Regions from separate parts of the Bradyrhizobium sp. SYSU BS000235 genome, predicted to be linked through region 2. Evidence: predicted binding sites of a transcription regulator. Region 2 holds the regulator's gene; each other region holds the start of a gene.
What was found. The regulator LexA, encoded in region 2, represses DNA repair genes until DNA is damaged. The targets are predictions, from matches to a motif close to TGTTCNNNNTGTGTTCNG.

Region 1: a site for LexA is predicted at 3,742-3,759, ahead of ACP0KA_RS06645 (ribonuclease T2 family protein). Genes of this name have one in related genera too.
Region 3: a site for LexA is predicted at 3,860-3,877, ahead of ACP0KA_RS01520 (ImuA family protein). Genes of this name have one in related genera too.
Region 4: a site for LexA is predicted at 5,593-5,610, ahead of ACP0KA_RS26550 (2'-5' RNA ligase family protein). Genes of this name have one in related genera too.

What each region holds. Positions count from the first base shown of each region.
Region 1 covers NZ_JBMHJM010000001.1:1,435,745-1,443,372, forward strand. Annotated here, with positions in the region: gene uvrC (excinuclease ABC subunit UvrC) at 1-92, opposite strand, end outside; gene ACP0KA_RS06630 (outer membrane protein) at 414-1,043, shown strand; gene ACP0KA_RS06635 (cold-shock protein) at 1,408-1,623, opposite strand; gene ACP0KA_RS06640 (23S rRNA (adenine(2030)-N(6))-methyltransferase RlmJ) at 1,897-2,760, opposite strand; gene ACP0KA_RS06645 (ribonuclease T2 family protein) at 2,931-3,566, opposite strand; gene ACP0KA_RS06650 (hypothetical protein) at 3,821-4,291, opposite strand; gene ACP0KA_RS06655 (hypothetical protein) at 4,552-4,866, shown strand; gene ACP0KA_RS06660 (hypothetical protein) at 4,875-5,093, opposite strand; gene ACP0KA_RS06665 (thioesterase family protein) at 5,195-5,611, opposite strand; gene ACP0KA_RS06670 (2-hydroxymuconate tautomerase) at 5,608-5,802, opposite strand; gene hisS (histidine--tRNA ligase) at 5,970-7,502, opposite strand.
Region 2 covers NZ_JBMHJM010000001.1:5,085,375-5,093,002, forward strand. Annotated here, with positions in the region: gene gltX (glutamate--tRNA ligase) at 1-778, opposite strand, end outside; gene ACP0KA_RS23960 (glutamine--tRNA ligase/YqeY domain fusion protein) at 974-2,650, shown strand; gene ACP0KA_RS23965 (ComEC/Rec2 family competence protein) at 2,747-5,020, shown strand; gene lexA (transcriptional repressor LexA) at 5,169-5,879, opposite strand; gene glp (gephyrin-like molybdotransferase Glp) at 6,066-7,274, opposite strand; gene moaC (cyclic pyranopterin monophosphate synthase MoaC) at 7,295-7,628, opposite strand, start outside.
Region 3 covers NZ_JBMHJM010000001.1:337,270-344,897, forward strand. Annotated here, with positions in the region: gene ACP0KA_RS01510 (error-prone DNA polymerase) at 1-1,524, opposite strand, end outside; gene ACP0KA_RS01515 (DUF6504 family protein) at 1,521-3,125, opposite strand; gene ACP0KA_RS01520 (ImuA family protein) at 3,025-3,801, opposite strand; gene ACP0KA_RS01525 (putative DNA modification/repair radical SAM protein) at 3,946-5,178, shown strand; gene ACP0KA_RS01530 (UdgX family uracil-DNA binding protein) at 5,181-6,611, shown strand; gene ACP0KA_RS01535 (M20 aminoacylase family protein) at 6,631-7,628, opposite strand, start outside.
Region 4 covers NZ_JBMHJM010000002.1:259,435-267,062, reverse strand. Annotated here, with positions in the region: gene ACP0KA_RS26590 (GntR family transcriptional regulator) at 1-683, opposite strand, end outside; gene ACP0KA_RS26585 (RidA family protein) at 603-1,019, shown strand; gene ACP0KA_RS26580 (fumarylacetoacetate hydrolase family protein) at 1,129-2,040, shown strand; gene ACP0KA_RS26575 (Bug family tripartite tricarboxylate transporter substrate binding protein) at 2,068-3,108, shown strand; gene ACP0KA_RS26570 (DUF3224 domain-containing protein) at 3,342-3,728, shown strand; gene ACP0KA_RS26565 (SRPBCC family protein) at 3,845-4,336, opposite strand; gene ACP0KA_RS26560 (ArsR/SmtB family transcription factor) at 4,333-4,716, opposite strand; gene ACP0KA_RS26555 (carboxymuconolactone decarboxylase family protein) at 5,154-5,501, shown strand; gene ACP0KA_RS26550 (2'-5' RNA ligase family protein) at 5,611-6,219, shown strand; gene ACP0KA_RS26545 (VOC family protein) at 6,291-6,710, opposite strand; gene ACP0KA_RS26540 (ArsC family reductase) at 6,836-7,189, shown strand; gene ACP0KA_RS26535 (calcium-binding protein) at 7,364-7,628, shown strand, end outside.

The DNA of each region.
Region 1 (7,628 bases), 3.6 Mb from region 2:
TGACCACCCAAGTTCCCTGATGCAAGGTCCCGCGGTTGTGTCTGGAACGCCGGATCCTTCGGCTGTGACGGGTCAGTGGTGTCGTGAGTCATGAGCGGAATTTATGTACGGCGGGCGGATTCATCCAGCGCAGGGCGTGCACGGAAAAGCCTATGTCGCGCCCAACGCCGGTCAAAGACAGATTGCAAAGACACGCCGCGAAGGGGCTGTGGCACAACAGCTTTTAACACTTTTTTAGGGACGTTAATGGGGCGGCAACCCGCGTTAACGAGCGCTTAACGTAAAACTCTCGATAAATTTTACACAGAAAAGGTGGAATTCCGTAACCATGACGGACCCGCCACGGCAGCCTGGCTGCTCCTGCAGATGATCTAACCCCGGCAATTCCGGGCACGTGCGTGAGGGAAGTAAGTATGAGTAAAACGGCGTTTAGCGGAGCAATCCTCGCCGCGATTTGCATGTCGGCATCTGCACAGGCAGCGGACATTTACGGCAGCCGGCCCTATGCCCAGCAGCCTTACACCGTCAGCCAACCCCTCTCCAACAGCTGGATGGGCCCCTATATCGGCGGCAACATCGGATACGCTTGGGGTGACATCACCCACAACGCCACCAAGCCGGCAGGCGTGCTCGGCGGCATTCAGGCCGGCTATAACTGGCAGTCTGGCGCATTGGTCTTCGGTATCGAAGGCGACCTTCAGATCAATGGCGCGGAGGACACATTCGCGCCCTGGAAGTTCTCCAACCCATGGTTCGGCACCGCGCGCGGCCGCGTCGGCTATGCCTTCAACAACGTCCTGCTCTACGGTACCGGTGGTCTCGCATTCGGCGGGCTGAAGGGCGAGAGCTTTCTCCTTTCGGAGAGCCACACGGGACTCGGATGGACGCTGGGCGTCGGTGCCGAAATTGCTCTCAACCAACGCTGGTCCGCCAAGATCGAATACCTTTATGTGGACCTGTCCGACAGGAATTTCTCGATCACCGGCATGCCCAACGGCTACGAATTCAACACGCTGCGCGTGGGCGTGAACTATCGGTTCTGATCACGCATCCACTTCACAGCTTTCAAATCCCGGGCAGTGCCCGGGATTTTTGTTAGAGCAACAGCGTTCGTGCGTCCAAATGGCGGCAATCAAATGGATGCCATTAAACGAGTTGCAGGGAATGAAATGCAGGGAGTGAAATGCCGCGCGCCATCGACGCGACGACGCGGCAATCCACCTGCAATCGTGTACGCGCTAGAGTCTCGATTCCGAAGTTCGCATCATTCCGCCGCTCGTTCGTCTGCGAACTTCGGCATCGGAGGTCTCTTGCACGCTATTGTTCTAGTGTGGCGGTTCTGAAGTCCGCATTACGGACTCGCCGCACGAATGATGCGGACTTCAGAACCGCCACACTAGTCCAGGCTTAGGACGAAACCACCAGATCAACCGCTTTCGGTCCCTTGCCCTTTTTATCGGGCTCGACCTCGAAAGTGATGCGCTGTCCTTCCGCCAGATTCTTCAACCCGGCACGCTCGACCGCAGTGATGTGCACAAACACATCACGACCGCCGTCATCCGGTTTGATGAATCCATAACCACGTTCTGCATTGAAAAACTTGACCGTCCCCGTCATGGCCATCGGGAAACTCCTCCCCGCATTGCACCGCCGTTGCGCTAACACGCAGCAGCCTGACCGGACATTCACCTGCCGGAAGGCCTCGGCCTGGAGCAGTCCGGGAAAACCGGAGTACGCTCGAAGCCTCGTCATTCCGCCGCCCCCATTTGCGGGCGCGGGACGTAAAGCCAGCCATCACATGACCAGCATAATACGGTTCGTATCACATTGACTACGGCGCTTTTGATCTCGGTTCAGGTGCGCAAATCCCGGGCATACCCAAATGGGGGATGCCGATCAGCCCCGGAGTGCGTCCACGCGAAAGCGCCCCGCGCCGCCCTGCCCCAGCGGCTTTTCCAGTTCGTGCAGGATCGTCTTCAATTCGGCCGCCAGGGTCCATGGCGGATTGACGATCAGGAGGCCGGTCGAGACCAGCCCTGAGTCCGCAGTTTGCGGTGCCACACTGAATTCCACGCGCAGGCATTTGGCATCGCTTCCCCCACCGGCGTTCGCAATCCGCGCGACACGATCAGCGAGTGCCTCGACAGCGCGCCGCTCCTTGATCGGGTACCACAGCATGTAAATGCCGGTCGGCCATTTTCCATGGGCTGCCGCAAACCCATCCGCAAGCCGCGTAAACTCGTCGCGGCTCTCAAAAGGCGGATCGATCAGCACCAGCCCGCGCCGTTCATTCGGCGGCACGAAGGCGGGAAGTGCCGTCCAGCCATCAAGGTCCACGACGCGTCCTTGAGGATCGCGATGCAACGCACGGATGAGGTGCTTGCGCGCCGTCGGTTCAAGCTCACAAGCGACAAGGCGATCCTGCGGGCGCAACAGGGCCCGGGCGATCAGGGGCGAACCGGGATAAGCAGTGAGGTCACGCTGGGGATTGAAGGCACGCACGATATCGAGATAGGGCGAGACGAGGGTCATCACGGCGTCCGACAGCCGCGCCTGCATCAGCCGCGCGATGCCTGTCCGCCATTCGCCGCCACGTTCGGCTTCGTCACTGGTGAGGTCATAAAGACCTGCCCCGGCGTGGGTATCGATCACGCGAAACGCGGCAGGCTTCTCGTGCAAATAGGTCAGGATGCGGGCCAGCGTGATGTGCTTGATCACGTCAGCGAAATTTCCGGCATGAAAGGCGTGGCGATAGTTCATGCCACGACAGTTACGACATCAGCGCGCGAAAGTAACGCAGGGATAGCATCGACCCGTATCCTGTCAGACGAGCGGTGAAAATAGACCGCACCAGACTAAGGATGTGCCCGGATTTAAGGCACGGGAGCCCCGCGTCGAACACATATGCGACCAGGGCTCCTGATCGCGGGCTATCCGCCGCGCACCGGCGGCATCAGCACACTGTCCCGACGGCAGGCGCGGCGATCGATTTCCTCACACGCGCGAAATTGCAGATCCTTGCTCATGCAAATGCGCACTTCGCTGAGACGGCGGCTGTCGCAAGTCACGGAGATCGCCGAGCTGCTGAGACCGGGATTGACCTTGATGAACGCTTCCTCAATCGCCGCAGGGGCGACCGTGAGCGGATCGGAGAGGTCCAGATACTCGGCCGGAATTTTCACCGCCGCACGAGCTTTGCGGATCGTTTCGAAATACGCGCGAGCGCCAAGCCCGGAACAGGTGCCGTGCTTGTCCCATTCGTTATAGATCAGCCCAGACGCCGGCATGAGATCGAGCATCGACGACATCACATTGCGCGCCAGTCGCGGCGCGGGTCTCTGGCAGTAATTCGGAAAGCCGCGTTCGTATTGCGGCCAAAGTCCGTGGACCACGAACGAATAAGGCCGTCCCTTGCACTGGGTCTGAACGCCGCGGCTGGAGTTGCGTTGCTCCCCTGCCGCCTCGCAGAACGACGGCGACCAGGACAGTGACAACACGTAGAAATCGAATTCGCCGGGAGCATTCTGGCGATGATCCTGGGCCCGGGCGATATCGCTGCCAGCCATCCCCGCGAGCACCAGCAGCGCCGCGACCAATCCCGACTGAAGCACCGTCCCGAACAACCGCCCGCCGAGACGCCTGGGTTTGCCGTCCCCCGCAACGTGTGCGGCCATCGATCCGGTCATCTTTACGCCCCCTACCTAATCTGGCGCGAGCCTAATCAGACCCGGAACAATTTTCAAGAACATTCCAAGAACAAAAATCGCCGCCCCACGATATGGAGCGGCGACCGACATCATCGGCTATGGGCGAGGAAAGCTTACGGCCGGGCGGCCCTGCAGCGCGGATTGTAGGCCCAATTGCGGTCGAGACCGACCACGCACCACTCGACGCCCGAATCGAAACCGGCGAACCCGCCGTCCTCAATCACGGAATAGTACACCTGCCGCGCCTTGCCATCATTCAGCATCGCGCTGGCGGAGCAGAAGCGGCGCGGAATGGTGTCATTTGCCCACGGGTGAAAAGCGGTCTCACGCACATGGGCATAGCCGGTGATTTCGAGGTTGGAATTCCAGAACTTCCGCTCTTTTTCCGCGAAACGCGAAGAAATCGTCTGGAGGGCCTGGTAGCAATCGCCCACTACGCCATCGTAGCGCGGGCCGGACAGCCAGAAGCCCTTCTCAAAAATATTCGCCGCTTGGACCGGCTGGCTAAGTGACATGAAACCGACAAGCGCAGCCAAAATGGCGACGAAGCTGGATTTCCGGACTATCGAGAAAAACTGGCGCATGGCGCGATCCACCGAATGTTGTTGCGGCGGAAAGTGCCGCGAAGCCGGCATGGGGTCAAGTGCAGCGCGGCAACACTTATCAGCCATCCCCCGCTGAGAACGCGCGTGTTCTTTCCATGTCGGCCCGGTGGCTTTATGGTCCCTGTGCGTGTTGCGCAAATCGGACGCTGGTTTTGCTGTCATAATACGCAACCGATGTTTAGAGCCTGATGAGCCTGCTGTTGCGAGAGAGTGCCGGCAGATGGCGATTGGAGAAGACGATGCGGACCACAGGATTGGCGATTTTGGCTGCGGCATGCGTCGTGGCTTTGTCCGGTACGGCGCGGGCAGACGACCTGTTCAGTTGGGTCGACACCGTCCCTCCCTTCAAGGGCAATGACACCGGCGGCATCATCTCCTACTCGCTTTACCAGCAAGGCGTGGACATCAAGGGGCTCGCCGTTGATCACTGTGCCCGCTACGGCAAAGGCGTAAAGCTCATCAGCTCGGACGCGCGTTACGGCGGCTATATTTCCTTCTCATGCGTCTGGGTGCGCCCCGGTCATCTGAGCCGTCCCCTGCGCGTGGCTTACTGAGCCACGCTTCATTTTCCGATTTTCCACGGATCGTATTTCTCTGTCGAATCCGGCACTGTTTTCATCGCGGCTTTGGCTGCGGCTTCTTCCTTGGCCATACGCTTCTGCTTGTCCGCGTCACCGGCCGAAGTCTGCCTGCCGCCGCCGCGATGCTTGCCGCCGCCCATTTGGGCATGGGCCTGCGCCGAGACCAGCATGATAGCGAGAGCGATCAATAACTTTCGCATGGGACGTCCTCGTCAAAGCGGCGCAATCCGGCGCCCTTCGGCACTTATCTACAATCAACGCCCAAGCAAAGCGATCAGATATCCGTGAGCTTGCGGGCTTTCTAACGAGCCCCCAACCTCTTTTCGAACGCAGCGACGTTCACCACGCCGCGCCGATGGGTGCCATCCCCGATTTTGCGATCCCCGTCCCAGGCTTCCACCTCGAACAACACGCTTTTGGGATCGACCTGAAGCACGCGCGCTGTCACACGCACCTGCCCACCGACCGGCGTTGCAGCCAGATGCCGGACATTCACTTCCATTCCGACGCTGACATGCCCCTCCGGCAGATGTTTCGCGATGATGGACGTCGACGCCATCTCCATATGCAGGATCATGATCGGCGTGGCATAGACGGCCGGCATGGTCGATAAGAAATGCGCCACCGTCATATCGTGTGTGACGGTGACGATCTTTTCGCCGGTCTCGCCGACGGAAACGCGATCAAGCACGCCTGAGCCCGCTTTGTCCGCGCTCACTTTTTCTGGCGCTCGATGAAGGTCTTGCCGCCCTTCATCTTGTTATTGAGCTGCGCTTCATTGATCTGGATCACCACGGCTTCCGCATCGACGCCGAGGTTCTTCACCAGCGCCTGGGTGATATCGAGCATCATGCCCTTCTTCTGCTCGTCCGTGCGGCCGGCTGCCAAATTGATTGTGACCTCGGGCATCATGTCCTCCAGTTGAACGCAGCCACTTCATGTGACCGCTTGAATGCAAAACTTCAGGTGATCGCGAAACTTGTCAACTGTCTTACGTTCAGCTCACTTCGACGTGAGAACGGACCGGGCGTTGCCGCTGTATCGAACGGCCTTGCGCAACGTTGTTTGTCGTACAGCTATTTCTTCGCCCAGGTGACGTTGTGACGTGCAAGAACCTTGCGCACTGCGTCCACCAACTCGCTCTCCTTCGCGGCGAATTGCGCTTCAGCTTGCTTCTGGCGATAGTCGTCGCGGTCGCTGGAGAGGCCGGCAATCTCGGCACCCAGGATCAAGTCCTTGACCTGAACTTCGCCCTTCGCCTTCTCATCACCACCCTGGATGACAACGCAAGGTGAATTGCGCCTGTCGGCGTATTTGAACTGCACGCCCAGATTATTCTTCGGATTGCCGAGATAGAGTTCAGCGCGGATGCCTGCATTGCGAAGTGTCGCGACAAACGCCTGATACTGCGCGATCTCATTGCGATCCATCACGACCACGACGACCGGACCATGCTCGGGCGTCGTGTCGATCTTTCCAAGCAGTGTCAGCGCCGCCTGCAGGCGTGACACACCGATGGAAAATCCCGTTGCCGGCACCGGCTCGCCACGGAAGCGTGAAACGAGTCCGTCATAACGGCCACCGCCGCCGACCGAGCCGAAACGCACCGGACGGCCCTTTTCATCCTTGGTATCGAGCAGCAGCTCAACTTCATAGACTGGGCCCGTGTAGTACTCCAGGCCGCGGACGACGGACGGATCGATCTTGATCCGGTCGGCATGATATCCAGCCGCCGTGATGAATTTGGCGATCTCGTCGAGCTCCGCGCGTCCCTGACGATAGGCTTCACTCTGGAACAGGAGTGACGCGGGCGAGCGATCCGCCTCGGATTCGGCGAATTCCGTCTGCGCGCTGTCCGCATTGAGACTTTCAAGCACGATCGCGCTCTGCTCCGCGCTCAGCCCTGCGCCCTTCGTGAAGTCGCCACTTTCGTCCTTGCGGCCGTCACCAAGCAGCAGCGTCACTCCTTCGACACCCAGACGATCCAGTTTGTCGATGGCACGAAGGACCGTGAGACGCTTGCCGGCATTCTCGGGGCCGCCAAGGCCGATGCTCTCCATCACGCCGTCGAGCACCTTGCGGTTGTTGACCTTCACCACATAAGAGCCACGCGGAATCCCCAGTGCCTCCATGGTGTCGGCAGCCATCATGCACATCTCGGCGTCGGCTGCCGGCGACGCGCTGCCGACCGTGTCGGCATCGAATTGCATGAACTGGCGGAAGCGGCCCGGGCCCGGCTTCTCGTTACGGTAGACGTAGCCGTGGCGATAGCTGCGATAGGGCTTTGGCAGCGTATCGAAATTTTCGGCAACATAGCGCGCCAGCGGCGCGGTCAGATCGTAACGCAACGAGATCCACTGCTCGTCGTCGTCCTGAAACGAGAACACACCCTCGTTGGGCCGATCCTGGTCCGGCAGGAATTTGCCGAGCGTATCGGTGTACTCCATGGCCGGGGTTTCGACCGGCTCGAAACCATAGCGCTCATAAACCTCGCGGATCCTCTCTACCATCTGCCGGGTGGCAGCGATTTCGGCGGGCGTACGATCCACCAGCCCGCGCGGCAGGCGAGCTTTGAGTTTCTGAGGTTTTTTGGCTTTGTTCTCGGACATGGTGCTCGATGATTGCGGCGCCGTGCGCCAGCGTTGGAAAGTGATATCGGGTTATCAGCCGTGTACCGGAGCGGCAAGCATCACCGTTGGCTCTGTCGTACCTCTCCATGACCTCGGCGGCCGGTC
Region 2 (7,628 bases):
GCAGATATCCCATCGCACGGTAGGCGTCGACGCCGAGGGCGCCGTGGCGCTTGGACAGCTTCGATCCGTCGGGACCATGGATCAGCGGGATGTGGGACATCACCGGGACCTCCCATCCGAGCGCGTCGTAGATGTGCTTCTGGCGCGCGGCGTTGATGAGGTGGTCGTCCCCGCGGATGATATGCGTCACGCCCATGTCATGGTCGTCGACCACGACTGCGAGCATATAGGTCGGGGTTCCGTCCGAGCGCAGCAGTACGAGGTCGTCGAAATTCTCGTTCTGCCAGACCACGCGGCCCTGGACCTGATCGTCGATGACGGTTTCCCCGGTCTGAGGGGCCTTGAGGCGGATCACCGGTTTGACATCGGCGGGAGCCTCGGAGGAGGGGCGGTCGCGCCAGCGTCCGTCGTAGCGCATCGCGCGTCCCTCGGCCTTCGCCGCGGCGCGCATCTCTTCAAGCTCCTGCTGACTGGCGTAGCAGTAATAGGCGTTGCCCGCGGCGAGCAGTTGTTCGGCGATTTCGCGGTGCCGCGCGACGCGGGCGAACTGATAGATCGTCTCACCGTCCCAATCGATGCCGAGCCACTTCAGGCCGTCGAGAATGGCGCCGATGGCGGCTTCGGTGGAGCGCTCGCGGTCGGTGTCCTCGATCCGGAGCAGCATCTTCCCACCCCGACCATGCGCATAGAGCCAGTTGAACAGGGCCGTTCTGGCGCCTCCGATATGCAGGAATCCGGTCGGGGAGGGCGCGAAGCGGGTGACAACGGGTTGGGTCATGGACTGGTCAATCGGCCTTTCAGGAGAGCTTTTGCGCGCGTGTATCACAACGGCAGAAATCCGCCACGAGAATGGTGGCCTATACAGACATGGGCCGAGCCGGCCGTGCCGGAACCGGCGGCCGAAGGTACCGGTAGCCGGTACTTGGCGTAGCCCCCCAGATTTGGCACATAGAGCCAACTCGAAAGGTAAACAATGACTGACGAATCGGTGCTCGACGAAGGCCGCGATTTCATCCGCGACATCGTCGCTGCGGACTTGGCTTCCGGCAAACATAGCGGTGTGGTGACGCGCTTTCCGCCGGAGCCGAACGGCTATCTGCATCTCGGCCACGCCAAGTCGATCTTTCTGAACTTCGGCCTCGCGCAGGAGTTCGGCGGACGCTGCCATTTGCGGTTCGACGACACCAACCCGGCCAAGGAAGAGCAGGAGTATATCGACGCGATCGAACGCGACGTGCGTTGGCTGGGCTTCGACTGGGGGACGAACCTCTTCTACGCGTCCGACTATTTCGAGCAGCTTTATGCCTGGGCGCAGGACCTGATCCGCTCCGGCAAGGCCTATGTGGACGACCAGTCCCAGGCAGAAATCCGGCTGACCCGCGGCACGCTGACCGAGCCCGGCCAGAACAGCCCGTTCCGCGACCGCTCGGTGGAGGAAAATCTCGACCTGTTCGCGCGGATGCGCGCCGGCGAGTTTCCAAACGGCACACGCGTGCTGCGCGCCAAGATCGATATGACGTCGGGCAACATCAACATGCGAGACCCGGTGCTGTATCGCATTCTGCACGCGCATCACCCGCGGACGGGGCGGGAGTGGAATATCTATCCGAGCTACGATTTCGCCCACGGCCAGTCGGATGCCATCGAGAACATCACGCACTCGATCTGCACGCTGGAGTTCGCGGATCACCGGCCGCTCTACGACTGGTTCCTGGACAATCTCCCGGTCCCGTCCCATCCGCGGCAGTATGAGTTCGCGCGTCTCAACGTCACTCATACGCTGCTGTCGAAGCGTGTCCTGACCCAGCTGGTCCGCGACGGGCATGTCTCGGCGTGGGACGATCCGCGTATGCCGACACTGGCAGGCCTGCGCCGCCGTGGCGTGCCCGCCGAGGCTTTGCGCGAATTCGTCAAGCGCATCGGTGTGGCCAAGGCCAACAGCACCGTCGACATCGGCATGTTCGACTTTGCCATCCGCGAGACCCTCAACAGGACAGCACAGCGCCGCATGGCGGTGCTGAAGCCGTTGAAGGTGGTGATCGAGAACTATCCGGAAGGTCCGTCGGAATTGCTTGAGGCCGTCAATCATCCTGACGATCCATCATTGGGCGTGCGCCAGATTCCTTTCGGACGCGAGCTCTACATCGAGCGCGACGACTTCATGGAAGATCCGCCGAAGAAGTTCTTCCGTCTCGCACCGGGGCGCGAAGTGCGGCTGCGCTATGCGTACTTCATCACCTGCAAGGAGGTGATCAAGGACGCGAATGGCGAGGTCGTCGAGCTGCGCTGTACCTACGATCCTGCCACGCGGGGCGGCAACGCGCCGGACGGGCGCAAGGTGAAGGCGACGATCCACTGGGTCAGCGCGACAGAGGGCGTGCCCGCGGAGGTGCGGCTCTACAGTCTGCTGTTCTCAGCGCCGCAGCCGGACGCCGCGAATTTTGCCGAGCAGATCAATCCGGAGTCGCTGGAAGTTCTCACCGGATCCGTGGTCGAACCGGCGCTCGCAGGCGACAATGACCCTGCCGCGATGCAGTTCGAACGGCAGGGCTATTTCTGCCGTGACCGCGACTCCACGCCGGGCAAGCTCGTGTTCAACCGCACAGTGGGCTTGCGCGATACCTGGGCCAAGGTTGCTTCTGAAGGATAAACGGATTCCGCATCCGTTCACGGTTCGCTTCGCCACATCCTCGGGTAGCATTCTTCTCCAGGACTACTCTTCGGGTAGGGTGGCGTGGTGTCCAGGTTGGCTCAGGATGAGCGGCACGCGCAGGGCCGGGTAACCACCTGGCCCACGCACAATCCAGTATTGCCCGTCTCGGCTGGTCCTTCCGGCCTCAGTCTTTGGAGCCATGTCGGATCGGCGCTCAGCACCTGGGTTCGCGCTGAGACTGGGCCGGGCCGCGTGTTGCCCTGGGTGCCGATCGCATTCGGCGCAGGGATCGCGGCCTATTTCGCCGCAGAGCGCGAGCCGGTGCCGTCGGTTACCGCAGCTGTGGCGATCGCGCTCTGCGGAGCGGCTTATCTCGCGCGCAAGCATCGTGCCTTTGCAGTGATGGTTCTCGCCGCAGCGGTCGCTGCCGGCTTTGCCACCGCCACGCTTCGGACAGCGCGCGTCGCGCACGAGGTGCTCGCGGCTCCCGCATTCTCCGTGGCCATCAAGGGATTTGTCGAAACCCGCGAGGAGCGCGAACGCACGGATCGGTTCATCCTGCGCGTGGAAGCGATAGAGGCGCCGCGCAATCCAACCAGGCTTGAGCGTGTGCGATTGTCCGTCAAGAAAGGCACGGCGCCTGCGGTCGGCAGCTTCGTCGAACTGAAGGCGCGGCTGTTGCCGCCATTGTCGCCGTTGCGGCCAGGCGCTTACGATTTCGGACGCGACATGTATTTTCAGGGGATCGGCGCGTCGGGCTTTGTGATGGGCGCGATCAAGACGGTCGAGCCGCCGCGCGCGGGCGGGGCGTATCTGCGCTACGCGACCGCGATGCAGAACATGCGTGACGCGATCGATGGCCGGATACGGACCGTGCTGAGCGGTGACTCGCGTGCCATCGCGACAGCGCTGCTGACGGGGCGGCGTGATGCGATCTCTGGGCCGGTGAATGACGCGATGTTTATTTCCGGCCTCGGGCACGTGCTGTCGATTTCCGGCTATCACATGGCCGTTGTCGCCGGCGTCGTGTTCTTCGCCGTGCGTGCGCTGCTTGCGCTGTTTCCGTCACTGACCGTCACATTTCCAATCAAGAAATGGTCTGCGGCTGCGGCACTCGCCGCCGCGGCCTTTTATCTGCTCTTGTCGGGGGCTGAAGTTGCCACACGACGATCGTTTTTCATGACCGCGGTGGTGTTGATCGCCATCATGGTCGATCGCCGCGCGGTGACGTTCCGGACCCTTGCCGTCGCCGCGATGATTGTGCTGGTGGCGTCGCCGGAAGCGCTTGTCCATCCTAGTTTTCAGATGTCGTTTGCCGCCACACTCGGGCTTGTTGCGCTGGTGCAGGTCGGCATGCCCAACCTGTTTGCTTCGCCGGACAATTCACGCGTCGCGCGGGCTGCCTTGTGGGGCGGGCGCGAACTAATCGTGCTGATGCTAGCGTCGCTGATCGCGGGGCTTGCGACGATGCCTTACGCGGCATTCCATTTTCATCGCATCACACCCTACGGCGTGCTCGCCAATCTCGCGGCGATGCCGGTGGTCTCGGCACTGGTGATGCCAGCCGGATTGCTCGGATTGATCGCCATGCCATTTGGATTTGATGGCATGTTCTGGCGGATGATGGACTTCGGCATCGGCTGGATGATCACGGTATCGCAGTGGGTGGCAGCGCTTCCGGGCGCCATCGGCCATATGGCGGCATTTGGGACCGGCCCGTTACTGGCCATGAGCGCCGGCATCATCGCCATGGGATTGCTGCGCTCGCCGTTGCGCTGGACGGGGGCGGGACTTGTGGTGATCGCCGCTGTATGCGCCGTGGCGGCACCGCAGCCGGATATCCTTGTCTCGAGTGACGGCCACAGTGTGGGCGTTCGCGGCAAAGACGGGCAGCTTCGCTTGATGCAAACCCGCAAGGACGCCTTTCTCGTGCGGGAATGGCTGACCGCGGATGCCGATGCACGGACCGCAGGTGAAGCTTCGACAGCGGATGGCGTGTCGTGTGACGACGCCGGTTGCGTTGTTCAGGCCGGCGATGGCGCCTTTGTTGCGCTGAGTAGATCACCAGGAGCTTTTGCAGACGACTGTGGGCGCGCCGCCGTCATCGTGACCACACGGCAGCCGCCATCGGACTGCAAGGCATTGGTGCTCGAGCGGAACGTCCTGCAACGGCAAGGAACGCTTGCGCTCTACAAAACGCAAAACGGCTACAGCATCACCGCATCCAAACCGCGCGGCACGGATCGCCCGTGGTCGCCTGCTGTGCCCGAGGCGGAGCTGGATGCTCAACCCTCAAGGGCAACCTCAGGTCGACCTGCGCCCGTCGATGCCACGCCGGCAGAGACCGATCTGCAGCCGGATGACTGACCCCGGCTCACAGTATTTCCGTTAAAGCCGCCTTCGGCGAACGCGCGCCGCGGCAGTCTTCCGGTCGGCTGCGCCAGGGTGTCACGCGATCGTCGGGAAGACCGCTCATGGCGGTCATTCCGGGCGCGCGTGGACCCGGAAACCCAGCTTAGTACTTCCGGTACAGCCCGATCAGCTTGCCCTGGATGCGGACGCGGTTCGGCGGCAGGATGCGGACCTCGTAGGCGGCGTTCGCCGGCTCCAGTGCGATCGAGGCGCCGCGACGCCGGAACCGCTTGAGCGTGGCTTCTTCCTCATCAATGAGCGCCACGACGATGTCGCCGGTGTCTGCGCTTTCGTTGCGCTGGATGAGCACGGTGTCACCGTCGAGAATGCCTGCTTCCACCATGGAGTCGCCGCGGACTTCCAGAGCATAGTGCTCGCCGGAGCCAAGCATGTCCGGCGGGACGCTGATGGTGTGGCTGCGGGTCTGCAGAGCTTCAATCGGCGTACCGGCTGCGATCCGGCCCATGACGGGCACGGCCACCGGGAAGCTGGTGTCGTCCTCAGTGGTCGACGGTGTGCTGGTGCGGATCTTCCCGAGGTTGCCCTCGATGACGCTGGGGGTGAAGCCGCGACGCGCGTTGCCGCCGCCGTTGGCGCCCAGCTCAGGCAGCTTGATGACTTCGATGGCGCGGGCGCGGTTGGCGAGGCGCCGGATGAAGCCGCGCTCTTCCAGCGCCGTAATCAGGCGGTGGATGCCGGACTTGGAACGCAGATCCAGCGCATCCTTCATTTCGTCGAAGGAGGGAGGAACCCCGGCCTCTTTCAGCCGCTCATTGATGAACCGCAAAAGCTCATACTGTTTGCGCGTCAGCATCTAAATGCTCCCCAAATATCCCGGTGATCGGAGTGGCTCGTTGTTCTTTATTTCAAGCGAGTCACTCGAAACAAATCATGAACGAACACTATATGTTCCATATGTGTTCTGCAATCGTTAATTTTAGGTCAACAGACTAAAGAACCCATCCGGCACGGAGCCAGAATCTGTCGGGCGCTTTGCAGATCAGCCGGGAAGCCTGAGCACGGTGCAGGGCGATCCCTTCGCTGCAGGAGCAGCAAACGGAGGCCTGATGATCAGTGCATTGGCCGACGACAGATTGGCGACGAGCGAGCTGTCCTGATGGCCGACTGCGACCGCGGTGGACATACCGGAGCTGTCTGTCGTGAGTCGGGCGCGAAGGTAGTCTTGCCGTTTGTCGTTGGCAGCCAGCTCGTGACCCAGCGTCGCCGTCTCGAAGTGATGATCGACCATCGCGCGGCCGGAGAGGGCACGGATGAGCGGCACCAGGAATAGATACGCGCAGATGTAGGACGAGACCGGATTGCCCGGCAGTCCTAACACGCGCATCGCGCCGAGCCGGCCGTGCATCATCGGTTTGCCAGGGCGCAAGGCGATTTGCCAGAAGGCCATGTCGGTGCCCTCGAGCTCAAGGGCGCGCTTGACGACGTCGTGATCGCCAACGGACGCACCACCTGTGGTGATCAGGACATCGACACCCTGATCCCGCGCACGGCTGATGCCTGCCGTGGTCGATTCGAGTGTGTCGTGCGCGACGCCCAGATCAATCGCCTCGGCACCTTCGCTGCGAACGAGCGCACGCAAAGCGAAGCCGTTCGAGTAGACGATCTGTCCCGGAGCAAGGGTTTCACCCGGCATCACCAGTTCGTCGCCGGTGGCCAGGATCGCCACTTTTGGACGGCGCCGCACCGGAAGCTTTGGATGATTCATACTGGCAGCCAGCGACAGATCGCGATCCGTAAGCCGTGCACCGCCTTTCAGCAGCATGTCGCCTTCGCGGAAATCGATGCCGGCCTTGCGGATATTCTTGCCCAGTTCGATCGCTTCGTTGATCGTGACGAGGTCGCCATCGCGGGCGGTGTCTTCCTGGATGACGACGGCATCGGCGCCATCCGGTACAACGCCACCCGTGAAGATGCGCGCGGCTTCGCCTGCGGCGAGCGCTCCTTCGAGCGGCCGCCCGGCGGCGACCTCGCCAATGACCTTGAGACGAGCGCCGAGCACGGCGTCGGCGGCGCGCACGGCGTAGCCGTCCATCGCCGACATCGCGGCCGGTGGCTGTGTCCGCAGGGACGGCAGGTCGCGCGCCAGCGTGCGGTGGTGAGCCTCTTCAAGTGGCACGAGTTCTTCTGGAAGTGCGTCGGCGCCCTTGAGAACGGCTGCATACGCATCGGCGACCGGCATCAGTGCCATTATGAAATCCTCACGTCCGGCTAGTGCGGTGACACCAGGTAATGGCCGGACTTTCCGCCCTTTTTCTCCACGAGGTGGATGCCTTCGATTCGGATCCCTCGCTCGACCGCTTTGACCATATCGTAGATCGTCAGGCATGCGACGGAAACGGCGGTCAGTGCTTCCATTTCGACACCGGTCGGGCCTTTGACCTTCACTGTGGCGCGAACGTGACAGCCCGGCAATTTGGCGTCGGGCTCGATATCGAGCACGACTTTGGACAGCGCGAGCGGATGGCACAGCGGAATGAGTTCGGAGGTGCGTTTCGCAGCCATGATGCCGGCGACGCGGGCGGTGCCGAGCACATCGCCCTTG
Region 3 (7,628 bases), 4.7 Mb from region 2:
CGCGGCATTGCCGATCGGCACATAAGTATCGAGCCGATCCTGCGTCAGCACATAGCCTCCCACATGCTGTGACAGATGACGCGGAAATTCGATCAACTCGGTCGCAAGTTCGACGGCGCGGTAGATCATCGGATTGCTGGGATCGAACCCGGCCTGTTTGACCTGCATCTCACTAAGACCTGAGCCCCAGCTTCCCCACACCGTATCGGCCAAAGCAGCGGTCACGTCTTCGGTCAGGCCGAGCGCTTTGCCGACATCACGGATGGCGCTGCGCGGGCGGTAATGAATGACAGTCGCGACAATCGCCGCGCGGTGACGCCCATAACGTTTGTAGACGTATTGCATCACCTCCTCACGACGTGAGTGCTCGAAATCGACATCGATATCGGGAGGCTCTCGACGTTCTTCCGAGAGGAAGCGCTCGAACAGCAGATCAACCTTGGTTGGATCGACAGAGGTGATCCCAAGCACATAGCACACGGCAGAATTTGCTGCCGATCCCCGCCCCTGACACAGAATGCCTTCGTTGCGGGCGTGACGCACGATGTCATGCACGGTGAGAAAGTAATGCGCGTAGTCGAGCTTGCGGATCAGCGCGAGTTCTTTCTCCAGGGCTTTCTGCACATCAGGTGGAGTTTTTTCGCCATAATAGGTTTGGGCGCCTTCCCGGGTCAGATCTTCAAGATGCTGCTGTGCCGTCTTACCGGGTGGCACCGGCTCATCAGGATACTGGTATTTCAATTCTTCAAGCGTGAAGTTGATGCGATCGGAGAAACGCATGGTCTCTTCGATCGCTTCCGGCGCATCGCGGAACAACCGCGCCATCTCCGCCCCTGACTTCATATGGCGCTCGGCATTGGCTTGAAGCTTTTTGCCAATGGCATGGATGGTGGTTTTTTCGAGAATGCACGTCAGCACGTCCTGCAACGGTCTACGTGCTGGATTGTGATAAAGGACTTCGTTGGTTGCGAGCAGCGGCACACGCGCCGTGGCGGCGATCCGCTGCAGCCTTGCCAGACGCCGCTTGTCATCACCGCGATAAATCAGGCTTGCAGCCAACCATACTCCATCCGCACCGCTGCGCTTTAACCGATCGAGGGTTTTCAGCGTCTGCGCGACATCGAAGTGATGCGGCAACGTCAGAACCAAAAGCTGGCCTTCGGAAAATTCCAGCAAGTCGCCGAGATAAAGCTCGCATTCGCCTTTATCCGCCCTTCGTTTGCCGACAGTCAGCAACTGACAGAGGCGACCATAAGCCGCGCGATCACGCGGATAGACAAGAATGTCCGGCGTCCCGTCCATGAACACGAGACGCGAACCGATCAACAATTTCGGCTTATGTTCAACCTCTGGATTGCTCAACTCGGTGTAGGCACGGACCACGCCTGCCAGCGTGTTGCGGTCGGCAATGCCAATGACGGGAATTCCAAGGTCGCTGGCTTCATGGACATAATCCTGCGGATGCGATCCGCCGCGCAGGAACGAAAAATTGGTGGTGATGCCGATTTCCGCATAAGCCGTCATGCGAACAATCCATGCATGAACCATTTCGGCGAAACGGGCTTATTCTTTTCCGGGGCGGTCTCGCTATCCGGTGTGGCGATCTCGTTATAAAGCCCATCGCGATAAATCCAGAAACGCAGCCCCTCCTCATCCTCGACCCGGAAATAATCGCGCGTCAAAGCTTCCCCCTCGTGCTGCCACCATTCCATGGCGATGCGCTCAGGACCTTCCACCCTTACCACCGTGTGGGTGGCACGACGCCAGATGAAGCGGCGCGGCGGACCATCCGGCACAGTCGCAAAAGGCGCATCGATAGGTTCTGGTTTTTCAAATAACCGTAACGGACGCAGCGGTGGCTCGCCCTCCACGCGCGCGGGCCATTCCGCGATAGAGGCCGCCGTCAGGTGCTGCTGCGCAGGTAAAGCCATTTCCGCATGTTCAGGAATATGCGTGTCCTGCGGCAGATGCACCACGACACGCTGGCTACCGATACGTGCCGATATACGGTCGATCAGCGCCGCAACTTCGTCGTTCTCTTGAACACGCGTGTCGAAATCACGCTGCTCTTGCACGACAATTTCAACATGGCTCGCAGACAGACGGATGAGATCGAAACCAAACCCAGGATCGAGCGGATCCGCCAAGGCATCCAGCCGCTCGCGGAACAGACGGTTCATCATCGCTGCTTTGGTTACGGGACGTCCTGCATCCACTGCGATGATGCGCACCACGCCATCGGTGCGGAAGAAGCTCGCCTCCAGCCGGCGCGCCCCCTTGCCTTGCTTGTCCATCGCTTGGACCAGCATCTCGGCGAGGTTCGATAGAACAGATGCAATCACGCCATCGGTGGCAACGGGCTCTGCAAAGCGCCTCTCGACCACGAAATCAGGCAAGGGCTTGCGCGGCGAGATCGGCGCGTCGCCCTGCCCTAAGGCCTGCTGCAAAAGATCCGTGAAAGCCGCACCGAAACGTGCGCTCAGCTCATGCGGGGCGCGCGACGCCACATCACCAATGGTCTTGAGCCCGGCACGTCGCAGCCCTCGCGTGATGGCATCATCGGCGCGGAGAGCAAACACCGACAGCGCACTGACCGCCTCAGCCTCTTTGCCATCCTCAACGATACAGGTTCGCGCGGCCTGCGTCAGCGTGCGGGCGCAGACCGCCGTTCCGGCAATCGCTGCATTGATGATAAAGTCTTGCTGCTGGAACGAGGTGCAGATGGTGCGCAGCATGGCGGCTTCGCCACCGAACAGATGCGCACATCCGCTGATGTCGAGAAACAGGCCAAACGGCGGATCCAGCGCCACCAGTGGTGTAAACCGATCACACCAATCGGCAATGTCTTCCAGCAATCTGGCATCCGCAGTCTCGTCGAGATCAAAGACCTGCACGTCAGGATCGATCGCGCGTGCATTGGCGAGCGGCAGGCCCTCTTCAAGCCCGATACGCGCGGCTGCGTCGTTCAGCGCTCTGACCTGCAGGGCGTTGTTGAGCTTGCCAACAACGACGCAGGGACGATCATCATCCAGCACGCCGCCTGGCAGCCGTTTCAACCTGTCGGTAGGCAGGCGCGGCAGCCACAGGCTGAGAATACGACGCCTGTTCACGGAAGAGGCCCTCATCACATTTCCACTCCATGATCCATCGTCCGGTCTGGCCGTGACGATTGCGAACAAGTTCGGCATCAAGTATCGGCGCGCCCCATGCTTCGGTTGCCATCGGCGACGGCACGCCACGCACCAGCCAGCGCGTTTCCGCCGTGCTGGTCGCAGGCATGGCCGCCGTGCGCAGCACAAGGCATGTGACGTTTGATGTCCGTGCGGTGAGCGTCAGCTTGCGGCTCGCAACCAGATCAAACTGACGCACCTCGCCCCAGACATCGAGGACAACCGCGCCGAGGGCATCACACGCAAGCGCATCGGCCGTGACACGCAACGCGTTTTCTGCATCCCCAGCCCTGACGACGACCAGCAAGCGCGGGTCCAGGCCCAGCGCAGCCAAGCCTCCCAGCGACAACGCACCGGATTCGATCTCCGCAAAATCCTGCCGCACCCAGAGCAGCGGCCGTCGTCCCGCCAGGCGATGAGCAAGCCCTGCAATGAAGCCGGTCGCCGCCGTTGCGTTGCGCCCGCCTTCGGCGAACACCTCATGCAGCGCACCGCGCACCAGACCTCCCTGAAGCATTGCATCCGCATCGGTATGACCCAACGCCACGCGCACCAAGCCGTCCGTTTCGCCTTCGAGACGGCCGATGGTCTTTCGCAGAGACGCGAGTGTGCTCATGCGTGCGCTGGTCATGCGCCGCTCCTGACATTTGAAAATCGTCACCGCCGATTGAACGAATGACGGGCTTATTTGTTCATGATATGTTCTAATATAAAGCTAAGAGCCGGGGATGAGTCAACCGGTTCATTTTCGGTAGTCAAAACAAAGAGATCAGGAATGGATGTGCAAGCAAAACTGGCCATTTTGGCGGATGCCGCCAAGTACGACGCCTCCTGCGCCTCCAGTGGAACCGAAACGCGGGACAGCCGCGACGGCAAAGGCATGGGATCGACCGACGCGGGCATGGGCATTTGTCATTCTTATGCGCCGGACGGCCGGTGCATTTCGCTGCTGAAAATCCTTCTCACCAACGCCTGCAACTACGACTGCCTTTACTGCATCAATCGCGCCTCCTCGAATGTGCAACGCGCGCGGTTTACGGTCGAGGAAGCGGTCAAACTGACGCTGGACTTCTATCGCCGCAATTACATCGAGGGCCTGTTTCTCTCCTCCGGCATCATCCGCAGCCCCAACTACACCATGGAGCAGGTTGTGCGGGTGGCGAAGAGCCTGCGTGAGGATCATCACTTCCGCGGCTACATTCACCTCAAGACAATCCCTGAAGCTGATGACGCTTTGATCGCGGAAGCCGGCAAGTACGCTGACCGTCTCAGCATCAACATCGAGGTTCCGACCGAAACCAGTTTGACAAAGCTTGCGCCGGAGAAAGACGTGCGCGCCATCCGCCGCACCATGGGACGGCTGCGGCTCAAACTCGACGAGGCGAAAGAGAATAAGTCGAGCAAGCATGCCCAGCGCTTTGCACCGGCGGGTCAAAGCACGCAGATGATTATCGGCGCCGATAGCTCGAACGATCAAACGATCCTCGAGACCAGCGCCAATCTCTACAGTTCGTATCAACTCAAGCGCGTCTATTATTCAGCCTTCAGTCCGATCCCGGACGCAAGCCGTGGCCTTCCGTTACAGGCTCCACCTCTGGTTCGCGAGCACCGGCTCTATCAGGCCGACTGGCTGATGCGCTTTTATGGCTTCGACATCGGCGAGATCACCAATCCGCTCGAAGGCGGCATGCTGCCGCTCGACATCGATCCGAAACTGGCCTGGGCGCTTCGCCACCGCGACCGTTTCCCGCTCGATGTCAATCGTGCAAGCCGTGAAGATCTGCTACGCGTGCCGGGCTTCGGAGTCAAAACCGTCGACCGCATCATGACCGCGCGCCGGTTTACACATCTCCGCGCGGCTGATCTCGCACGGCTGAACGTTCCGCGGAACAAGGCTCTCCCTTTCATCCTTCTCGCTGATCACAGGCCTGCGGCGTCTTTGCTCGATAGCAAGCGGCTCGTCGAATTGTTTCGTCCGCGGGCAACGCAACTCGGATTCGGATTCTGACATTGCACGTGATCGCTCTCAATCATGACATCGATTTTCAGGGCTGGCGTGAAGCTGCACGCGCCCTCGCGCTGAACAACGTGGCTCCAGAAGACGTCACCTGGAGCGTTGCAAACCAGGACCTCAGCCTGTTTCAACCTACGCGCCTCCCCGAGATTGAACAGGGTGCAACCTTCAACGTGCCTGCCGCCTTTGTTGAGCTTGCCCAGACCGCCATCCTCCATCAAACGCCTGACCGGTTTGGCCTGCTTTACCGAGTGCTCTGGCGCCTGCGCCGATGCCCCGATCTACTTGAGGTCTCCACGGATGCTGATATGTCCCGCCTGCGATCGCTGGTGAAAGATGTTCGCCGCGATGAGCACAAGATGCATGCCTTTGTTCGCTTCCGGGAATTCGGCGACGGTCGCGACAGCCGCTTTGTCGCGTGGTTCGAGCCCACCCATCATATTGTCGAGCTCGCCGCTCCGTTCTTCGAACGACGCTTCTGCGATATTCCCTGGTCCATCCTGACGCCAGAGCGCTGTGCCCACTGGGATGGTCACCGGACCATCTTCACGGAAGGCGCGAGAAAAACCGATGCGCCGTCGAGCGATCCGCTCGAAGACATTTGGCGCACTTATTACGCCAGCATTTTCAATCCCGCGCGATTGAAGATCAAAGCCATGCAGACTGAGATGCCGCGGAAATACTGGCGGAACCTTCCCGAGGCTTCGCTGATTGATCCGTTGATCCAAAAGGCGTCACGCACGACGCAGGCGATGATCGCACGCGACGCCCCTGAGCCACGGCCCTCTCAACAGCGAAAAGAAGTTCCAATGGCCAAGCATCCGGCGCAAGACAATCTGACAGCGCTGCGGGCAGAAGCCGCCGATTGCCGCGCCTGCCACCTCTGGAAGGATGCAACCCAGACCGTGTTCGGCGAAGGCCCTCGCCACGCACCGATCATGCTGGTGGGCGAGCAGCCGGGCGACAAGGAAGATCTGGCGGGCAAGCCGTTTGTGGGGCCGGCAGGTCAGGTCCTCAACCGCGCCCTGGAAGATGCCGGCATCGAGCGAGACAAAGTCTACGTCACCAATGCGGTGAAACATTTCAAGTTCGTGCCGCGCGGCAAGATCCGGCTGCACCAAAAGCCGAGCACGCCCGAGATCAAGGCTTGCCGGCAGTGGTATGAGCGCGAACGGGCCGTGATCAAGCCGCTGCTCGTGGTGGCCATGGGAGCGACCGCGGCGCAAAGCGTGTTCGGCAAGATCACGCCGATCGGCAAGAACCGCGGCCATTTGATCGACCTGGAAGACGCCAAGGCACTGGTGACGGTTCACCCGTCCTATCTGCTGCGCCTGCCTGATGCCGATGCCAAGGAACGCGAATACGAAGCGTTCGTGGAGGACCTCAAGATCGCGGCATCCTTCTTACGCAGACGCCACGCCGCCTGATCACAAGCAGACGACAGACTCAGCCCGCGAGCTGCGTCTCGACCAGCTTGATCCAGTAGGACGAACCGTACACGATGGCATCGTCGTTAAAATTGTAAGCCGGGTGATGCAGGCCGGCGCTGTCACCGTTCCCGATGAAGATGAAAGCGCCAGGCCGAGCTTCCACCATATAAGCGAAGTCCTCGGCGCCCATCACCGGCGGAATGTCGGTGCTGACCTTGTCCTCACCGACGATCTCCGTGGCTACGCGCGCGGCGATATCGGTTTCAGCGGCATGATTGACCAGCACCGGATAGCTTCGCTCATAGTCGAGGGTGATCTTGGCGCCGGAAAGCTGCGCAACACCTGCAACCACCTCGCGAACGCGCTGTTCAACCAAATCCCTGACTTCAGGCGTCAACGATCGAACCGTTCCTTTGAGTTCCGCAGTCTGCGGAATGACGTTGCGCGCATTGCCGGCGTGAAACTCACAGATCGAAAGCACTGCGGCGTCCAGTGGATCGACGCTGCGCGACACCACCGATTGCAGCGCCGTAATGAGCTGAGCCCCCACCAACACCGAGTCGATGCTCTTGTGCGGACGCGCGGCGTGGCCACCAACACCTTCGATGGAGATGTTGACGTGATCGGTCGCCGCCATGGTTGGGCCCACACGTGTCGCAAACGTGCCGACCGCCATGCCGGGACTGTTGTGCATGCCATAGACCTGTTCGACATTGAAACGGTCCATCAGACCGTCCTTGATCATCGCGGCGGCACCGGCACCGCCCTCTTCCGCCGGCTGAAAAATCACCACCGCGTCGCCGGCGAAATTGCGCGTCTCCGCCAGATAACGCGCGGCGCCGAGCAGCATCGCCGTGTGGCCATCATGGCCGCAGGCGTGCATTTTGCCGGGCACGGTCGATTGGTACTCGACCCCGGTTTCCTCCTCGATTGGCAGCGCGTCCATATCCGCGCGCAGTCCAATCGCCTTCAGGCCGCCATTCGCGGGCTTACGCCCTTTGATCACGCCGACCA
Region 4 (7,628 bases), on a different contig from region 2:
CAAGAGGCAATGATCCATCGCGACTTGCAAGCCGATATCAAGGCTGTGTGAAACTTCCGGTGCCAGACGTTGTAGTCGCTGTCGGCTCCGTCACCGCCAACGTCCCATTGAGTCACGGATTCAAGTCTGTGAAACGAGAGAATAACGGCATCTTCCCAGGCGGCGTCGCCGTTCCTGATCGACTCGCGGACGGCGACCTCATAGAGCATGCATCGCGAGCGAATGAGCTCGTCCAAATCCTCCCGATTGATGGTTGTAACAAAGAAGCCTCTGCGGTCGCTCTGAAGGACCAGCCCTTCTTTGCCTAACCGGCTGAGCGCTTCCCGCATCGGGCTGAGGCCCGTTCCATAGCGTTCACACATCTCCGCCATCCGGAGCTTCTGACCGGGAGAGAGGGCGCCGCCGATGATGTCTTGGCGGATTCGCTTGTAGACGACCGTCGCGAGCGTTTCGGTGCCTGAGGCGGTCTCGGTATGGATGCGCTCGCTCATCTTGCTTCTCACGGGAGGAATGGCTTTTTTCGAAAAAAAGCTTGCAGAGCCATTTTTTTCGAATTTATGATAACTGCCACCAATGTTCAAATCGAAGTTCGGCAGGGGAATATGCCCAAGCAAATCATTCAGCCAAGAGGGATGGCGGAAGCCGTGGGCCCGTTCTCCCGAGCCATCCTGATCGACGGGCATCTCCATATTGCCGGTACGACAGCGTTGAGCCACATCAGCGGCGATTACTACGAGCGCTTCGTTCCGCCCACCATCGAGGAGCAGACGCGCTTGACGCTCGACAACATCAAGAAATGTGTCGAAGCCGTCGGCGGTACCATGGACGACATCTACAAGGTCGTCATCATGCTCAAGAATCCTGAAGACTATCGAAAAATGAACGCCGTGCGGGCGGAGTATTTCCGCTCGTCAGCGACGATCAGCACGTGCTTTCGCGCGGAAGTCATGCGGCCCGACATTTTGGTTGAAATCGAGGCCGTTGCTTATGTGCCGCACGCCAAGCCTTCTGCCTCTTGAGATGATCGGCGATGCCGCACGCCATCAGACTCGAAGCGCTGCGGATGATCTGCGACGTCGATCGGGCGAGCATCGCTCGGCCCCAATTCTTTCGCACATGGGACGTCTTATGAAATTTGTGACTTTTGAACTTGAGGGCAGGGCGAGGCCGGGACTGTGGCTTGATGACGGCATTCTCGACATCGAGCAGGTCGTCCCCGCGGCCGACCGCATCCTTTTCGCGAGCGTGCTGTCGATCGTTGCGAACAACGACAAAACCATCGGCATCCTGAAGCAGGTTCTCGATAGCGGAAACTCTCTGAAGGGCGCGCTGATCGACGCGTCCCGCTGCCGCCTTCTGGCGCCGATCCCCCGGCCTGCCAAGAACGTCTTCTGCGTCGGTCGAAACTACGTGGAGCACGTCGCAGAGGGCTACAGCGCCCGAGGTCTCGAACTCAAGCTCCCGGAGTATCCCCAGTTCTTCACCAAGCCGCCGACGGCAGTGGTGGGGCCAGATGCGGAGATTCCCTTCCAGCCGGACGTCATGGAAAAGCTCGACTATGAAGTCGAGCTCGCCGTGATCATCGGGAAGACCGGCCGCAATATCGCACCTCGCGATGCGCTGGATCATATCTTCGGCTATTCGATCATCAACGATCTCACTGCCCGCGATCTGCAGCGCCGACATGATCAGTGGTTCAAGGGCAAGGGCCTCGATTCCTCATGTCCCTTTGGTCCATGGATCGTCCACCGTGAGGAGATCTCCGATCCGCAGAAACTGACGATCCGGTTGTCCGTGAATGGCGAGATTCGCCAGGAAGCGACGACGGCGCAGATGATCTTCGATCTGCCGCGGATCATCGCGGATTTATCCCGCGGCATGACGCTCGAGGCGGGCGACATCATCGCGACGGGTACGCCCTCCGGCGTCGGCTACGCACGACAGCCTCCGAGCTTCCTGGTCCCGGGAGATGTTGTGCAATGCGAAATCGGCGGAATCGGCGTGCTGACGAACCGCATCGCTGCGTCGAGGATGTCTTAACAAGGTCAACTCACATTGGGGGCGAAGATGGCGAAGCAAATCATTCAGCCAAAGGGAACGACAAAAGCTATCAGCCCACGCACCACGTTCAGACGGAAGCTGGTTCTCGCGGCGGCCCTTGCAGTCTTGGCGTCTTCAATCGCGATGACCTCCACGGGAGCCCAGGCAGAGACCTATCCGGACCGGCCGATCAAGCTGATCATTCCTCTGGCCCCCGGAGGCGGCACGGACGTCACAGGCCGCACGCTTGCCGACGCCATTGCCGCGGAGTGGAAAGCGACCATCGTTCCGGAAAACAGAACAGGTGGCGGCACGACGATCGCTTCGGCAACGGTGGCAAGGGCTCCGGCCGACGGCTACACCGTGTATGTCAACACGGCGAGCTTCATCATCTCGGCGCGGATGATGCCCAATCTGTCTTACGATCCGCAGAAGGATTTTGTGCCGGTGTCGCTTGCCGCTTCGTCGGACCACGTTCTCGTGGTGAGTGCGAAGCTGCCGGTCAAGACGTTTGCTGAGTTCGTCGCCTGGGTGAAGTCCAGGAACGGCAACGCCACCTTTGCGTCGTTCGGCGCCGGCTCGTCGTCCCATCTTGGCTTCGAGCTGTTTCTGAACCGGCTTGGTCTGAACATGACGCACGTTCCCTATAAGGGTAATGCGCCGGCGATGACTGATCTGCTTGGAGGGCATGTCGATGCCATGTTCGCTGACCATGTCGACGAGAGCTTGAAGTCTGACAATCTGCGAGTTCTCGCGATCGCCGGGTCGAAGCGTTCGCCGGAATTGCCGGACGTGCCGACGCTTCAGGAGCTTGGCATGAAGGACTTCACCTCCCGCTCGTTCTACGGCGTGATGTTGCGCTCCGGCACGCCGCAGCCAATCATCGACAAGTGGAATGCAGCAATTCGCGCTGCACTCAAGGAGCCCGAGGTGCAGGCGAAGCTGCGGCTGCTGGGCATTGACCCGATTGGTTCAACGCAAGCCGAGTATGCCGACTACCTGAAAGCCGAAGATGCGAAATACGGGCAAGCGTTGGCGCTCCCGTCGGTCGCCGGCAGCCTGAAGTAGACGTCAGTGAATGACCAGGCCGCGTATTGCCAAGAACGCTATCTTGTCATGCCAATTTCATAGTCCGCGTTGAAGGATCAAGGCATTGTCATCAGGCGGCTGTTGTCAATCGGTGCACGGCAAGGCAAATGAACGCGGATAATCGGAAGACGTTCTTCGATCTGGCTGGTACCGCACTCGCTGTCGGGTGAGTTCGACCGTCGCAGACGTCCTTCAAGCAAGAGGACAATGTGATGGATCAGATCGCGACTGGAGAATTTGATGTTCAGCTCACCCCGATTGGAGCTGCCGATGCCGTTGTCGGTAGTATGGCGATCAGCAAAACATTTCGCGGCGATCTTTCCGGCAGCAGCACAGGTCAAATGCTTGCCGTTCGCACGTCAGTGAACGGGTCGGCTGGCTACGTCGCTATGGAGCGAGTATCAGGCACTCTTGCGGGGAAGAGCGGAACTTTCGCGCTTCAGCACAGCGGAACGATGGACAAAGGCACGCCAACCTTGTCGGTGACTGTGGTACCGGACTCGGCCACTGACGATCTGGTCGGGCTTACCGGCTCGATGGCAATCAAGATCGAGGGCGGTAAACACTTCTACACCTTCCAGTACACGCTGCCGCGGTAAGCGGCGTTGCCTTCAGCATTCAAAGCGGCTTGCGGTTCATCCGCACCACGTAAGTGGCAGGCGCTTTGTGCGCCTGCCAGTCTCACTCGCTGTGTTTTGTTGCCGCGGATTTCGGACTAGCCCCGCACATCTCCTGCCTTGATGTAGTCAACCATTTGGGTCAGCACAGTGCCCCAGCCGCCGTGGAAACCCATCTCCTCGTGCTTCTTGCGGGATTCGTCGTTGCCATGAATGGCAACCGCTTTGTAGCGCGTCCCTGATCCGTTTCTGTTGAACTCGACAACCGCGGTGAAGAACGGTCGGGCGGATGGCCTGTAACCGCCTTGCATCGTGTCTGTGAGGACCAGCCGCTCAAACGGCGTCACTTCGAGATAGCATTGGGTGTTCGGGTACTCTTGTCCTTCCGGCGAACGCATGACGAAATTGAGCGCTCCGCCCGGACGCAAATCCAGATCGCATGAGGTGATCGACCAAGGCTTCGGCGCAAACCATTGGCGCAGATGTTCCGGCGTTGTCCAAGCTTTCCAAGCGAGTTCGACCGGCACGTCGATCTCGCGTTCAAGCACCAAATCCAGTTTAGGGTCGATTTTGATGATGGGTGATGTCATTTGGATTCTTCCTCCTTCAGTTTCATCAAGTAGCTGTCGAATTGATCAAAGCGCCGTTCCCAGAGCTTGCGCTGTCGGCCGAGCCAGTCCTCGGCAATCTTCATTTGCTCAGGGGCGAGTTCATAGGTGCGTGTGCGCCCGGCTTTGCTCGACCGCACGAGTCCGCTCCCTTCGAGCAATTTGAGGTGCTCCAGGAAGGAGGGCAGGGCCATGTCATAGCGCGCTGCGAGTTCGCTCGTTGACGCTGGCCGATGCGTCAGCCGTTCCAGAACGTCACGTCGCGTCGGGTCCGATAGCGCGCGAAAGACGCGGTCCACGACAGCCGGGTTGGGTGTTCCGCGGCTGCGTCTTCGTGCGCCGTCATTTTTTTGTGGTGTCACCGCAATACTCCTCAAGCGAGCCACGTGATGTCACCATCGGCTCCCGCGGATCGGACAAATAGCGCGCAGTTTCCGCCAAGGCTTCCGAGACTGCGCGTCCTGGCGTTCCGACTCCGAAGTTCGCATGCGGGGTATAAGCACGAGGAAATACTTAGGTCAATTCCTAAGTATTGGATGATGCGACAATGGAATAGCAACGGCCGGTCGCGGCCTTGAGCAGCAGGCCTCGGATCCCTCGCAATGGCTTCCGAAGACGTATCGTCGCATTGATGCGCGCAGGGCAAAGCGGACGTGATCAGATAAGGGCGAGGGGCAGTCAGCCGGCGGTCCTTCTCCCGAAAATGATCCGCTTGGTCATCGGGTTGCGCTGAGCGGGCATCAACGATCGGTCCGGTAAGGACTAATCTCCTATCCGTTGGAAACGTAAGGGGCCTGCCATGCGCATGTACGATTGGAATACATATCGCCAGCAAGTTGTTGCCGGTGTTGGTGAAATCGCCAAACTCAGTCCGGATACGGTGAAAGGTTATGCCACGCTCGGTGGCGCCGGAGCCAAGACAGGGCGGCTGGACGCGAAAACGCGTGAGTTAATCGCGCTAGCAGTGGCTGTGAGCCTGCGTTGCGACGGATGTATCACTGTGCATGCCGCCGAGGCTCGCAAGCAGGGTGCGACCAAGGAAGAGATCGCCGAGGCGCTCGGTGTTGCAATCAGTGTCAATGCCGGTGCGGCTCTTGTTTATTCGACAAGAACAATGGACGCGTTCGACGCCGCCGGCGAAGCCTGAAGCCGAAAACATAACTCGTGTGTGATCACCGATCCGGCCCGTCCGGACCGGTTTTTTTTGTGCCGTGCGGGTTGCCTTGGTTGCGTCATTATGTTCTTGTTTTGTTCTTATGTATATCGGAGTGCGTATCATGTCCGAGCAACTTTCTTTTCCCGGATTTGAGCGGGGACCGCCGAATGGTTTGTTTTTCGCGCTCGTCCCGCCGGTTGCAAGCCGGCTTCGGATTGTAAACGTTATTGATCGATTGCGCGCAGACGTGGGTTTAGGAGGGCGCCCGTTATCTCCGAGATGCCTTCATATTTCAATGCACAGTCTTGGCGCTTACTCCGAACCTCCGAACGAAATAGTTGCTGCAGCGTGTAGGGCCGCGACGGAGATTTCTGCATCGGGCTTTGAAATGATCTTAGATCGCGCGTTGACGTTTCCGCGCAACGACAGAACACATCCTTTTGTCGTACTGCCCGGCGGCGAGATCGCTGCGCTTATGGAGTTGCACCGAGCTCTTGGTCGCGAGATGGCGAGAGTAGGCCTCAATAGATGGGTCGACCGGCGGTTTAAGCCACACATGACGTTGTCCTACGACCGGCAGATCATCGAAGAACGCGCCGTCGAGGCAGTGCGTTGGCCTGTGAATAACCTGGTGCTTATTTACAGCCTTCGCGGTCGAGGGCCCGGCCGCAATGAACACATCCATCTTGCGCGATGGCCCTTGCGATGAATGCGAGTGGTTGGTGCGTATCGATTTGAAAAACGGCAGTCTGTGAATAGCTGCCGTTTCTTGTGACTGAATTAGGCTTTGCGCTGGTTCATCGCCCAGAGAATACCGAACGGGTCGCGAAGCTGGCCGTAGCGGTCGCCCCAAAACATATCGGCCACGGGCATTACCATCTCAGCACCGGCATCGATGGCGCGTTTCCACCAGGTGTCGATGTCGTCGACCTGAAGCGTCAGGTTGAATGCCTGCGGCTTCTGCAGCGGATGGCCATGTTCAGGATAGGCATCGCCCAGCATCAGAGACGAGCCGTTGATGTAGAGATGGACGTGCATCGTGCGCCCCTTGTCATCGACGGGATGAGCTGCAGCCACCTCGGCGCCAAAGGCGCGCTGATAAAAGTCGGCGGCCTTCATCGCACCATCAACTTGCAGATAAGTGACAAGGCCGCCCTTTGTCGGGGGATTCGCATTCGCGGTATTGGCCGTCATGGTCATTGTCCTCTTTGGGAGCGATAAGTCGATTTGCTAAAGTGGTATGCTGTTTGAGTCCGAAGGGGCTCGAAGTGCGCGGCTGCATTCTGCACTTAAATCATATCAGGCAAACGAAGGGCGCCTCTCAAGTGACCATTACGATCTACGGCATCAAGAACTGCGATACGATGAAGAAGGCCCGTGCATGGCTCGACAAGCACGGCGTCGGTTACAGCTTTCATGATTACAAGGCCGTGGGCATCGAGAAAGATCGTCTGGCAACATGGAGCAAGGAAGTCGGTTGGGAGACGCTGCTCAACCGGGCCGGAACGACATTCCGCAAGCTTCCTGATGACGAGAAAGAGGGCCTGACTGAGAAGAAGGCGCTGGCGTTGATGGTGGCGCAACCGTCCATGATCAAACGGCCGGTGCTCGATATCGGCCGTGGACGCTTGTTGGTCGGATTCAAGCCGGAAATCTATGAAAAGATGGTTGGGAAGTAGGCTTCACTCGACTTTGCCGGCGGGTAGGGGGGGGGTGGGGTGGTTTGTCGCACCTCGTTCGTGACGTTTGTGGCGGCCGGTTAAGGAATTCTTGGAAGCAACCTTTCATTGTGCCGTTGATGGATTGCATCCATCAGCTGTGTAGTGTTCGGCATTATCAAGGATTGGTCTGCCATGAATATCTTTACGAACCGTGCTTTCGCTGGTGTCTGGTGGATGACGCCACAACCTCCCGCAGCTCCCAACGTCCTCCAGGCAGCCCCGGTTACGTCGCAGGAAGCGACAGCCGCTGCCATTCTTGGGCTGACCACGGGGGCAACTCCTACAAAGAACAGCATCGGCCAATCTCCGGTGGTGCAATCGTTTCTGATGCACTTGCAAGAGTTTGGCATGACGCACATCGAAGGAACCGACGGCAACGACGCGCTGGCGGGTTGGA